Regions from separate parts of the Pseudoalteromonas sp. L23 genome, predicted to be linked through region 3. Evidence: predicted binding sites of a transcription regulator. Region 3 holds the regulator's gene; each other region holds the start of a gene.

Region 1 (4,262 bases), on a different contig from region 3:
TCAAGCGGTAATCGATTTTGTTTCGAGCAATGCAGACGCAATTGGTTATATCGATGCTACTAAAGTAACCGGTGCCGTCAAAGTGATTGGTAAATACTAGGGCCTGTTGACCTTTGCTGTTTGATTTTTGTTCTTCTGAGTGGGTTTTGGTCGCGACGCCCGACTTGCCGCCTAGTGATCTAGGCAAAAGTTGAGCAACAATGAACAAAGCGCACTCAGGTGAACCCAAAGGGCAGCGCTTGATTGGCATTTCTACTGTGTTCTCGCCTGACTCACATAGAATGACTATGCTACGCAGGCTCTGCCTTGTATAAATACCAATCAAACTGCTGCAAAAGCAAACTTGAAAGATAAACAGGCCCTAATATTCCTTATCAAATAAAAACAGCCACTTAATGTGGCTGTTTTTATTTATCGTTTAAAAATTAAAGCATTAGACTCTAAATTTTGAGGTTGCATCTTTCAAGTTGTCGGACAGTACATGGAGATTCTCAGCAACGTCTTGTACTTCATTCAACGCTTGCATTGTGTCTTGGAAAGACTGGTGCATAGATGTCACATTGTTTACTACCATAGCGGCTACCGAGGTCTGTTCCTCCGTTGCCGCAGCAATTTGACCATTCATGCTATTAATTGACAAGATTTGTGCTGCTATCTGCTCAATCGACTGCCCAGTTTGTGCAGCAGCTTCAGCATTATTAATTGCCATACTGCTTGCACTTGTCATTGCTTTCACCGCTTGATTTGCTGCTTCTGTTAGCACATTTAAAAGTTCTCTTATCTCATTGGTCGACTTTGCTGTTCTTGAGGCTAATTCGCGGACTTCATCAGCAACCACCGCAAAACCTCGACCTTGCTCACCTGCACGAGCCGCCTCAATCGCAGCATTCAAGGCAAGTAAATTGGTTTGCTCTGCAATCGATGTGATCACATTTAAGATTTGCGTCACGTTCTGTGTATCATCAGCTAGCTTATTGATCGTCTCTGCTGCGTGATTAATTTCTTCACTTAACGCTTGTGATTCGTTAACTGACACCTGAATTTGGCGCTTACTCTGCTCAACTTCTTGTTCGGCCAGCTGAGCAGCATCAGAAGCTTGTGACGCTGAATGAGAGATATCACCCACACTTAACCGCATTTCTTCCATAGATTGACGTACTACTTCCGCGTCATGCGTTTGTTGATTCGTTGCCCCCTCAGCTTTTTCCATCCCCTGAATAAGGCGACTTGAGTCTTTCATCAAAGGTTCGACGACACTCATCACCTCAACAACAGCCCCTTTTAGTAACCCGACAAATTCATTAAAGTTTATGGATACCTGGCCAATTTCATCGTGAGAGCGCACATTGAGCGTGGTGGACAAAGAGCCCTGCCCTTGCGCTAATAGTTTCAGATTTTGCGCCGCATCCTTAGCTGAGTTGCCTATACCTCTTGCGATCATAACCGCTAAGAAAACCAGCACAAGTAAAGAAATAACGGCCACAATCAACATTATCGTGAGCGCGTTTGCTGAGCGCTCTTCGGTATTTTGAAGTAATTCAACAAAACGATCATTCGCGTTCGTTTTAGCCTTGGTAAAATCTGCGACTAAGCCTTCGTAGATTTCAGTTTTCTTTTTGGCATCTTCTTGGATACGAGAAAAATCAGCTGTACCATCTATCATTCCTCCAGCAATTTGTTGCGCAATTTTGCCGTACTGCGTAAGTTCATCGCTATTATCTGAGGGCATAAAGCCACTTTGTACCGACTCAATTTTTTGCAAGTTAGCTTGGATTTGCTGTTGATATTCTTTTGCTTTATCTAATAATTCAGCATCCCCGAAGGTTACAGCTTGAGTGAATAGCTCATCTAAATTCTGCAGCTTATTTGCGTTTTCTGTGGCGAGGTTAAGAATTTTGTATGTCTGCTCCTCTAATTCATTTAAGGCCCTTTGGTTAGAACTAATAGCGTTGTAATTAACAAACACGATAACCACAAAAGCGACAACCGCAACGAGCGTAATTGCGTGGATCTTTTTGGTGATACTAAGATCAGCAAAAGCAGTACCTAGACTCATATATACACCTTTTGAAGTAAGACGAGTTCATTATCGACTGATTTATTATAAATTTTAACTAAATATAGAATATTTCCAGCTTTTTTGCCGCCTGAGGATGAAGATTTAAACAAATTATTCAATCTGGGAACATAGAAGTGTGAAAATAAAAAATGCCGCTCAACGAGCGGCATCAATAACAACAAGTAATTAGCGGGTTGAGTAATTGATTAAAGTAAACCTAACTTTTTCAATTCACGTGTCGCCATTTCGCTAGAAAGAGGAACGTAACCATCTTTCTCAACGATCTTTTGACCTTCTTTAGACAACACCATCTTCAAGAATTCAGCCTCGATAGGTGCTAATTCTTTATTAGGGTGCTTGTTCACATATAGGTATAGGAAGCGAGACAGTGGGTATTTGCCCTGTGCCACATTTTCTAATGTTGCATCAACGTAGTTCGTGCCTTTTTTCGCTAATGGTACGGTACGTACGCCTGACGTTTTATAACCGATACCAGAATAACCAATCGCATTCACTGAAGACGAGATAGACTGTACTACAGACGCAGAACCTGGCTGCTCGTTAACATTATTGCGGAAGTCACCTTTACACAGTGCTTTTTTCTTGAAGTAACCATAAGTACCAGATACTGAGTTACGACCATAAAGCTGAATATCTTTTGCTGCCCAATCACCCGTTAGACCAACATCACTCCAGCGATTTGCCTGTGCTGCCGAACCACACTTGCGCGTTGAAGAGAAGATTGAATCAACCTGTTCAATTGTTAAGCCTTCAATTGGGTTATCTTTGTGTACAAATACTGCGAGCGCATCAATTGCTACGCGGATTTCTGTTGGCTTATAACCATAACGCTTTTCAAAAGCTTCGATTTCTTTTGATTTCATCTTACGGCTCATTGGGCCGAAGTTTGCCGTTGCTTCCGTTAGTGCAGGTGGCGCAGTAGAAGAACCAGCAGCTTGGATTTGGATATTTACGTTAGGGTAAATTCTTTTATATTCTTCTGCCCAAAACGTCATCATGTTGGCAAGCGTATCAGAACCTACAGAAGAGAAGTTTCCTGAGATACCGCTGGTTTTATTATACTCTGGTAACTTTTCGTCTAAAGCAGATACTTGAGTAGAAACTAATGTAGTAATAGCCACACCCATTGCGGCAACTAAGCTTTTAAATTTCATTGGGGTCACTCCAGTTGTTGGTCCCAGTTATTTTACGCAGCTCATTGTGCAGCGATAAAATGACAATAAAATTACTCTTAAATTACACTTTTATGACTTTCATCATTTGTCATAAAAATTCGCTTTTGTTTGGGGAAAGCAAACCAAAAGCGAGAGCCTTCACCCACTTTGCTTTCAATATGTAAAGCTGAGTCATGACGAGACAACACATGCTTAGTAATTGCTAAACCAAGGCCCGAGCCGCCTGTTTTTCGGCTTCGTGCTTTATCCACACGGTAAAAACGTTCAGTTAGTCGGTTAATGTGTTCAGGCGCGATACCATCGCCATTATCGACGACACTAAAGGTCGGCAAGTCGTTTTCTAAATACCAACGTACACGAATGTGCCCACCGGGTTTAGTGTAATGAATAGCATTAAAAATTAAATTTGAGTAAGCACTGCGTAACTCATCCCCAGCCCCTTTGATATCCAAAGTCGGATCAATGTCAAAAACGAGCTCATGGCCCTTTTCCTGATTAAGTGACTTCGCTTCGGTATAAATAAGATCAAGCATGGCAGGAATATTCACGGCTTTGTCATTGTCTTGCTTTCTCGCCCCTTCGATTCGAGACAAGGAAAGAAGTTGATTTACCAGACTATCCATCCGTTTACACTGATCTATCATAGTACCATGTGCTTTAGCCCACATTGCGGGGGGTGGCATATTATCGCTATCCATCATCTCTAGATAGCCAGCCATGACGGTTAGCGGCGTCCTTAGCTCATGAGATACATTTGCGACAAAGTCTTTGCGCATTTGCTCTAGTTGCTTTAGTCGGCTAACATCACGCGCCACTAGCATAAGCTGCTCGGCATACGGCATGACTCGTATTTCCAACACTTGCTCATGTGCAAGTCCGGTCTCAAGCTCTAATGCTTCATCAAAGCGATGTTCATGCATGTATTTTACAAATTTAGGATCTCGGATAAGGTTATCCAATCTTTGACCATGATCTGTAGGCCATTGCAAACCTAACACTTTCAAAGC
Region 2 (4,262 bases), on a different contig from region 3:
TAAGGCATCCTGTTTACAATATTACAAACAGGCCCATACATCAGCAGTAGGTATTTATGCTTCAACTTTCGCAGCAACAACAAATTGAATTACAGCAAAAATTGAGCAACGAAGGCTTTGCACGGATTGAAAATATTCTAGACGATACAAACGCTCAACAACTACATGAGTGCCTCTGTAACCTAGACTACCAACTCGCACTTTTTCATAACGGGACAGCAAAATCAGTCAAAGACAGTGATATTCTTGCCTTAACACCGCAAGAGCAGCAAGCCTTGCTCGAAGATATACATAGCTATGCATCACGTGGCGTTGGTTTTATGTATGGCCGCCACTCCATAGAATCGACGAGCCCTGAGGCGCTGAAAAAGCTCTACAATAACCTCAATAGTAGCGCTGTACAGTCCTGCTTTTCCGCGATATCTGGACAGAACATTATCCGTACCTCTGCCCAAGCAACACGATTTATTGGTGGTCAGTATTTAACGCGACATAATGATATTGTTGAAGCTGAGGGCCGGGTTTATGCCTATGTACTTAGCCTAAGCAAAAGTTGGCACCCTGACTGGGGCGGGCTACTGCAGTTTTTTGAACGTGATGGCACACCCACTAAAAGTTATGCACCTAAGTTCAATTCACTGGTGGTTTTTGATGTAAGTAAAATTCATTCTGTGACTTACGTCGCGCCATTTACAAAAGCGCCGCGACTTTCTGTGACTGGGTGGTTTAGAACAATAGACACGTAAGCTCAACACGTATCTATTGTTCTAGATGTCTATGTTATTAATATTTTTCGCTTATCTTTTCAATGGTTAAGATCAGCGCAAGGCCTGCAATGGCAAGCGCAATACATGCCAACGTATTCGGGTCTTGACCATACAGCGTACTGTATTGTGCTGGCAAAATATTGGCCTGACTCAATGGCTTTTCTATACCACTGGAATTCACGTAAGTCGTAAGCACTTGTTTCCAAGGCCACAATAAATTAAGCGAGCCAAGTAAAAAGCCAGCTAGTAGCGAAAACGTTACTTGTTGATAGTGCGCCAATAGCCAGCTGAGTAGGCGCGAAAACGACATTAACCCCACAATACAACCTAGTAAGAATAGACTCACTAAGCCAAATTCAAGCTGGTTCACCGCACTGAGTACATGGCCATACATACCCAATAACAGTAGAATAAAGCTCCCTGAGATCCCAGGTAAGATCATCGCGCAAATGGCAATAGCACCTGAGATAAAAAACATCCAATGAGATGCTTGCGCTTCAGCTGGTGAAAGAGAAGTAATAGCAAAGGCCACGACAGCACCAACTACGCAGGCGATAATATTTTGGCCGTTCCAATGAGAGACCTGTTTTGCAACATAAATAAAAGAAGCGACGATAAGACCAAAGAAAAATGACCATACCAGTGTTTGGTGTGCTTCCAATAAATAAGTGATCACCTTCGCCAAAGACGCTGCACTGATGAGCAAACCAGAAAATACCGCCAGTAAAAAGCTACCATCAATGTACTGCCACGTTGCTTTTAGGCCGTCACGGCGCAATGTGCTCAAAGCCTGTAAGTTCACACTTTTGATGGCATTTAAAAAGCGTGCATAGATGCCGGTAATAAAAGCAATGGTGCCGCCAGAAACGCCTGGGACAACATCCGCAGCTCCCATTCCGGCCCCTTTTAAAAACATAAAGAGATAGTCTCGTTTGCTATCTTTATACTGCACAAATTTCTCCTTTCATTTCCACTGCCGAGCAGTTTAACTTAAAACGCTAAAAAATAGCGACAGCTAAAGCTTTCACTTAACTGGTCGATAACCAATTATGATATTTTACGCGCTTGTACCATGATCATCAGAACGCTTTTATTACTTGTTACCACTTTACCCGCGACGACTTTTGCAGCAGAACATATTGACGCAGCACCACTTGGTTCTCTTTATCAGCAAGACGCTAATCGCTTCTACGAGCCATCGCAACTGATGAAACTGGAAAGCGAAAACGAAAGCTTTTATGTATTTCATCAAGAATATATGGCAGCTGCTCGTGAAGGCATCGTGATCTTATTACCAGACATGCAAACTCCGCCCCTCAATAACAGCGGCATAAGCTTTCTTGCAAAGCGCTTAAGCGATGATGGCTACGACACCTATACCCTTACTCCGCCGGACCTTTCTTATGCACCAAGTCTGCTAGAGCAAGACATCGCGCTCCCCGATGCTGAAAAACCGGCTCAGCAAACGCTTGCACCCATTTCAGAATCTAATCTCGACGAATATAAAATGGCCCTGATCAGCCGCTTTGAGGTGCTTTACAACACCCTGTCCATGACTCAAACAGAAAAGTTGGTGGTTGTCGCATTTGGTAATAGCGCAGGTTTATTCGGTGAGCACTTAGCTACTCTGCCCAAACTACGTATCGATGCCTTTGCCGTTGTTAGCCCACAACTGCCTAATGCAACGCGGCAAAAGCACTTAGCATCCAACCTTTCTCTGATAAGCCCTGCTTTACTGGATGTTTACTACAGTTTTGACAATCCTATTGTGGTCGACAATACGCCGGACAGAGCGCGCTGGGCGAGAAAAAACAGTAAATTTGATTATCGCCAACGGGAGCTTTTTGGAGAAAAAACCGATCCACTCCAACATCAAAGGCTCAGAAAGGAGTTACTCGGCTTTTTACGCGTCTTATAGTGTTTCAAGTTAGCTCTTTTTTAAATATTCATAGGCAGACTGAATATCTTGGCTTTTACGCTTTGCAACTTCCATCATATGCTTAGGTAATCCCTGAGACACCAATTTGTCAGGGTGATGCTGCGACATCAGTTTGCGGTAAGCTTTTTTGATATCACGCTCATTTGCCTCTTCACTCAATCCCAGTACAGCCAAAGCTTTAGCACGGCTTAAGCCATTATCTTGTGATGCTGGTTGACGGCCGCCATGTTGCTGGTATTGATGTTGCGATCTCCCCGACGCCTGTGAGCGGCGAAACTCAAATTCTGCTTGGTAGCGTTTTAGCAGGAATAAAAAGTGTGTTTCTGCAAAGCCTAAATACTTGCTCACCTGTTTAAGTAAGGCCTTCTCCGCATCAGACACATGACCATCACAAAATGCCATTTGAATTTGAATCTCTAAAAACAGCTGCCTCAAGTCATAGCGTCTGGCAAAAGCTTCTTTAAAATCGGTAACCGCTTCTTTTATCGAAAAGTCACTGCTTTTTCCCGCAGTAAACGCATGTTGTGCTTCTTTTCGCTCTTCACCCTGCAAGCCCATTTCGCTCATAAATGCAGACGCAGCTTGAATGTGGATTTCGCTGACTCGACCATTAGACTTCGCAATATGTCCCATCACAGAAAAACAGCTGGAAAAGAACAAGGCTTGGCGCTCATGCAGATCTTCACCTTTCATGAAACCTTGAAAGCCACCGACTTTATCAAAATCCTGACGCAAACTTTTATCAAATAAATGGCCGAGATAAAACCCTAAAATAGCGCCTAACCAACGACCAAATAAAAAGCCGAAAATTGTGCCTAATAATTTACCCCACATCGCTATACCCTAACTTTTCGTTGATCATTTTTAGTCGCTCTGGCGTGCCGATGTCGTCCCATGCGCCCAAATACAGTTCAGTAGAAACTTTATGCTGCTCAAGCCCACTGCGCAGCAACGGCCCTAGTTTTATAAAGCCAGCCCCAAGCTCGGTAAAAAAACTTTGGTGATATTTGCCAATACCAGACAAGGTATACTTTTGCTGATTGAGCGGCTGATGGGCAAGGCAAAAATCGCCTTCAGGATTATGTTCAGGGTTTTCTACCAACACAATGTGCGCCTCGCAATGGCCCTCTGCTGTGCTTCCGAGCTGTAACTGCACTAAGCTGCTGACATCATAGTCCGTAAAAATATCGCCATTGAGTACAATAAAGCTGTCATCCTGTTCACATAACATCGGCAGTGCTTGAATGATTCCACCTGCGGTTTCTAATCCCCCCTCAGGTTCATCACTGTACTCAATATTGACACCGAAGTGACTACCATTGCCGAAATAGTCTTTTATCACCTGACCTTGCCATGCAAGATTTATCACGATATCGCAGATCCCAGCCGCTTTTAAACGCTCGATATGATGCTCAAGTAGTGGCTTTCCTGCGACGTTAAGCATAGGTTTTGGTTGGTTAGCGGTCAGTGGCATCATGCGTTTACCACGACCAGCAGATAAAATTATCGCTTTCATTGTTACTTCTATTTAGTGCCTAATTTGGCCTGCGCTTGAG
Region 3 (4,262 bases):
TCTTCTGTTATCTCATCAATGCTAGAGCCGCTATCATCGCCTGAATCTGCGTCCGCATCGAATAGAATATCATCCGCACTTAAATCTGGTACAACAGATTCTGGCTCTGAAACAGGTTCCTCAATCACTTCACTGACTTCGTCTTCAGATGCTGGTTGGCTGAGTTTATGGAGGGTTTCAAGCAACACAGGATCGGCAGCTTCGGGTTCCTCTCGGTTTTGAATACAAGCGAACATTTCGTTGATCGTATCCAAAGATTGCAAAATAACATCCATTAATTCTGACGTTACTTTTCGCTGCCCTTGTCTTAGTACATCAAACACGTTCTCTGCACCGTGACAGGCATCAACCAGTTCGGTCATACCGAGGAAGCCTGCTCCACCTTTAACAGTATGGAAGCCACGGAAAATCGCATTGAGAAGTTCTTTATCTTCGGGATTATTTTCTAGTTCAACAAGCTGTTCAGATAACAGTTCTAATATTTCGCCTGCTTCAACAAGAAAGTCCTGCAAGATATCTTCATCGACTTCAAAGCTCATACACACTCTCCAACTAGAAGCCTAAACTAGATAGCAAGTCATCGACTTCGTCTTGACCAGAAACCACGTCATCTCGCGATTCAGCGTCAATAATTGGACCTTCAGGTCCAGACAATTCATCACTGATAGTCTCAGTTGTTTTTATTTCGTTTTCATTCGCATTTTCTGCAACTGCAGGCGCTTCATCCGAAGTACCAAACACAGTTAGAAGGTGAATGAGACTATCTTCTACTTCTCTCACAAGCTCAATGACTCGACGGATGACCTGCCCAGTCAAATCCTGATAGTCTTGCGCCATCAGCACATTAGTCATTAAGCCTTGTAATTCGTCTGTACGTGTCTTTGAAGTCTGCATAAAGCTGTCGAGATCATGACACAGAGATTTAAACTCACCGAGTTGAATATCTCTGCTCATCAACCGATCCCAAGTAGGCTTTATTTGTGCTAACTCATCCGCAAGATTCTGCGCAAGAGGTAAGCTTTCTTCGACCGCGTCCATCGTTTTATTAGCAGCGCTTTCTGTCATTTCCATAACATAATTAAGACGCTGCTTGGCGTCAGGTATAGCCTCTGTCGTGAGATCTGAGAGTCGAGTATCCAGCTCAAAGTTCTTCAAGGACTCGTGTAATTGGCGAGTTAGCTTTCCAACTTCTGCAAATAACTCCGATTGCTCTTTGTTAGCAGCTTCTAAAATCAGCTGGTCAGCTTTTTCTTGTTCACCTTGCTCTAGTAGCTCAACAAGTTGCTTGGCTTGTTCAAGTGTAATTTGCGGCGCAGCATTTACAGACATAGGCCATATCCCCTTGCTGTTTAGCCTAGTCGCTCAAATACTTTTTCAAGCTTAGTCTTGAGCGTACCTGCAGTAAACGGTTTAACAATATATCCGTTCACCCCAGCTTGCGCTGCTGCAACAATTTGTTCTTTTTTCGCTTCTGCGGTAACCATCAACACTGGAATGTGCTTAAGCTTTTCATCTGCGCGTATTGCACGAAGCAGATCAATACCTTGCATGCCCGGCATGTTCCAATCAGTTACTACAAAGTCAAACTCCTGATTTTGTAGCATCGGAAGTGCTGTACTACCATCATCAGCTTCTTGAACATTGGTAAAGCCTAAATCTCTTAATAGGTTTTTGATTATTCTTCTCATAGTAGAGAAATCATCAACCACGAGAATCTTCATGTTCTTATCCAAAACTTCCTCCAGTGAGGTTCGAACCCAACTATTTTATGTACTCTAATTTATCCAGTCATTGATTTTAGCTTTGAGCTTTATCATTGCCTGACCGTGAATTTGGCTTACTCGAGATTCACTGACATCAAGGATGGCACCAATCTCTTTTAAATTCATTTCGTCGTTATAGTAAAGTGACAACACCAGAGCATCCCTTTCGGGTAGTGCTTTGATAGCATTTACTAAAGACTCGTTAAAACGTTCATTTTTAACGTTATTAAACGGTTTGTCTAGCGCAAAATCGCTGTTTGCTGGGGTTATCACATCTTCATCAACCCCTAGATCCTCAATGCCGATGACTTTACTTGCATTTACATCATGTAAAATATGATGGTACTCATCTAAAGATATATCAAGTTTTTCAGCGATTTCAGTGTCTTTTGGTTCGCGGCCAAGGAGAGATTCGAGCTCAGATATAGCTTCGGCTACCATTCTGCTGTTTTTATGTACGGACCGAGGGGCCCAATCTCCGCGACGGATTTCATCTAGCATTGCACCTCGGATGCGTATCCCCGCAAAGGTCTCGAAACTAGCGCCTTTAGTAGCATCGAAATTTTTAGATGCTTCAATCAATCCAATCATACCTGATTGAATTAGATCGTCGAGCTGCACACTTGCCGGAAGCCGAGCGATCAGGTGACATGCCACTTTTTTGACAAGTGGAGCATGCCTCTCGACCACTTTATGGATATGGTCAGAAGTTTGATATCCCGCAGCTCTGTTGACCGGAGAAGCCATAATCACCCGTTTACAAGTTGTTCAATGAAAAATTCTAGATGACCGGAAGGTTGATGAGGAATTGGCCATTTAACTGCCTTGGCAGCAAGTCCTTTAATTGCAACTGCTGCTGGAGAGCTCGGAAATAAATCCACGATTGCTCTTTGTCTACGAGAGGACTTACGCATGTTTTCGTCAAATGGTACTGTGGCCACTAATTCCAATGCTACATCAAGAAAACGGTCTGTAACTTTTGAAAGTTTAGCAAATAATTCTTGCCCTTCACGCATACTGCGGACCATATTGGCAACTATTTTAAAACGATAAACGCCATGCTCTCTGCTTAAAACTTTGATCAACGCATAAGCATCCGTAATAGAAGTCGGTTCATCACACACAACAACCATCACATCTTGTGCAGCTCGAGAGAAGCTCAGAACCATATCTGAGATACCAGCTGCGGTATCAACAATTAAAACATCAAATTGAGTGTTAAGCTCGCTAAATGCGCGAATAAGTCCAGCATGCTCTGCGGGAGTCAACTCCACCATGCTTTGAGAACCCGAAGTAGCTGGCACAATTTTGATACCAGCGGGACCTTCTACGAGAATCTCATCTAGTTCACATTCACCCGACAACACATGTGAAAGGTTCTTTTCTACTCGGAGCCCTAACATCACATCACAGTTTGCCAAGCCCAAGTCCGCATCTAAAACGAGAACTCGCTGTCCTTGTTGGCCCATAGCGATGGCAGTATTGAGCGAGACATTGGTTTTACCCACCCCACCTTTACCACCGGTCACGGCTATTACTTTTACACCCTGGTTGCTATTTTGACTCATTCTACGCAGGCCACTTGCTTGATCTAAAACTGTGTTAATCATACATTCCTACTGACTCTGACGCTACAGGTACACGTCGAGAGTGCTGTGCTTTTATTCTTTTTAAATACAATTGCTCAGCCTTTTTTACTAGCTTTTGAGCATTTGCTACGCGAATGTCTTCTGGCACTCGCTGACCGTTGGTAAGATACCCTATTGGCAAGCGATTTTGAATCGCTATGCTAATTATCTCACCTAAACTTAGACTTTCATCAAGTTTTGTGAAAATACAGCCACTTAAATTTACTTTTTTGAAGTGTCTTACTGTTTCTTGTAACACATTCATCTGTGCTGTCGCACTCAACACTAAATAGCTACGAATATCTACTCTCGCGCTACGCATAAGTGTATTTAACTGTTCAGTTAAGCGCAAATCTCTTTGACTCATTCCCGCCGTATCTATTAATACTAGACGCTTATTGCGTAAATGATAAAGCACTTCTGCAAGTTCATTTGCATCTTTAACTTGTTTAACCGGACAACCGATGATTCTACCATAGGTAGCTAGTTGCTCGTAAGCGCCAATTCTATAGGTATCGGTGGTTATTAGCGCCACTTTATCTGCACCGTATTTTTGTGCGCCTAATGCCGCTAATTTTGCAACCGTTGTGGTTTTGCCAACACCTGTTGGACCAACCATTGCAAATACGCCACCTTGACGAAGAATATCATTGTTGGTGGTGTGCATTTGGTTAATTACCATATTCAACAGCGCGTCCCAAGCTTCTTTACGAGACACATCATCAGGGATAAAACATGCCATTTGCTCTGCAACGTCTTTGTCTATGCCCATTCCTTCCAGACGATCTACAAGGCACGCACGGGTTGGATCGCGACGAGCCATTTCTTGTTTCATTAGACCAGATACTTGATGTTCAAGTAATTGACGAAT

Evidence for each region. The regulator FliA, encoded in region 3, starts transcription of late flagellar genes. The targets are predictions, from matches to a motif close to CTAAAGNTNNNNNNNNNNNNGCCGATA.
Region 1: the regulator FliA is predicted to act here: its motif matches at 2,088-2,114, upstream of L3V43_RS03795 (HAMP domain-containing methyl-accepting chemotaxis protein).
Region 2: the regulator FliA is predicted to act here: its motif matches at 1,783-1,809, upstream of L3V43_RS03025 (DUF3530 family protein).

Annotation. Positions count from the first base shown of each region.
Region 1 covers NZ_JAKKCW010000001.1:828,215-832,476, forward strand. The annotation lists gene L3V43_RS03790 (phosphate ABC transporter substrate-binding protein) at 1-100, shown strand, start outside; gene L3V43_RS03795 (HAMP domain-containing methyl-accepting chemotaxis protein) at 434-2,056, opposite strand; gene L3V43_RS03800 (phosphate ABC transporter substrate-binding protein) at 2,266-3,234, opposite strand; gene phoR (phosphate regulon sensor histidine kinase PhoR) at 3,312-4,262, opposite strand, start outside.
Region 2 covers NZ_JAKKCW010000001.1:664,626-668,887, forward strand. The annotation lists gene L3V43_RS03015 (2OG-Fe(II) oxygenase family protein) at 57-746, shown strand; gene L3V43_RS03020 (DUF368 domain-containing protein) at 784-1,719, opposite strand; gene L3V43_RS03025 (DUF3530 family protein) at 1,840-2,685, shown strand; gene djlA (co-chaperone DjlA) at 2,695-3,540, opposite strand; gene murU (N-acetylmuramate alpha-1-phosphate uridylyltransferase MurU) at 3,530-4,222, opposite strand; gene L3V43_RS03040 (phosphotransferase) at 4,231-4,262, opposite strand, start outside.
Region 3 covers NZ_JAKKCW010000009.1:96,300-100,561, forward strand. The annotation lists gene L3V43_RS15435 (chemotaxis protein CheA) at 1-539, opposite strand, end outside; gene L3V43_RS15440 (protein phosphatase CheZ) at 553-1,329, opposite strand; gene cheY (chemotaxis response regulator CheY) at 1,350-1,733, opposite strand; gene L3V43_RS15450 (RNA polymerase sigma factor FliA) at 1,776-2,510, opposite strand; gene L3V43_RS15455 (MinD/ParA family protein) at 2,513-3,373, opposite strand; gene flhF (flagellar biosynthesis protein FlhF) at 3,366-4,262, opposite strand, start outside.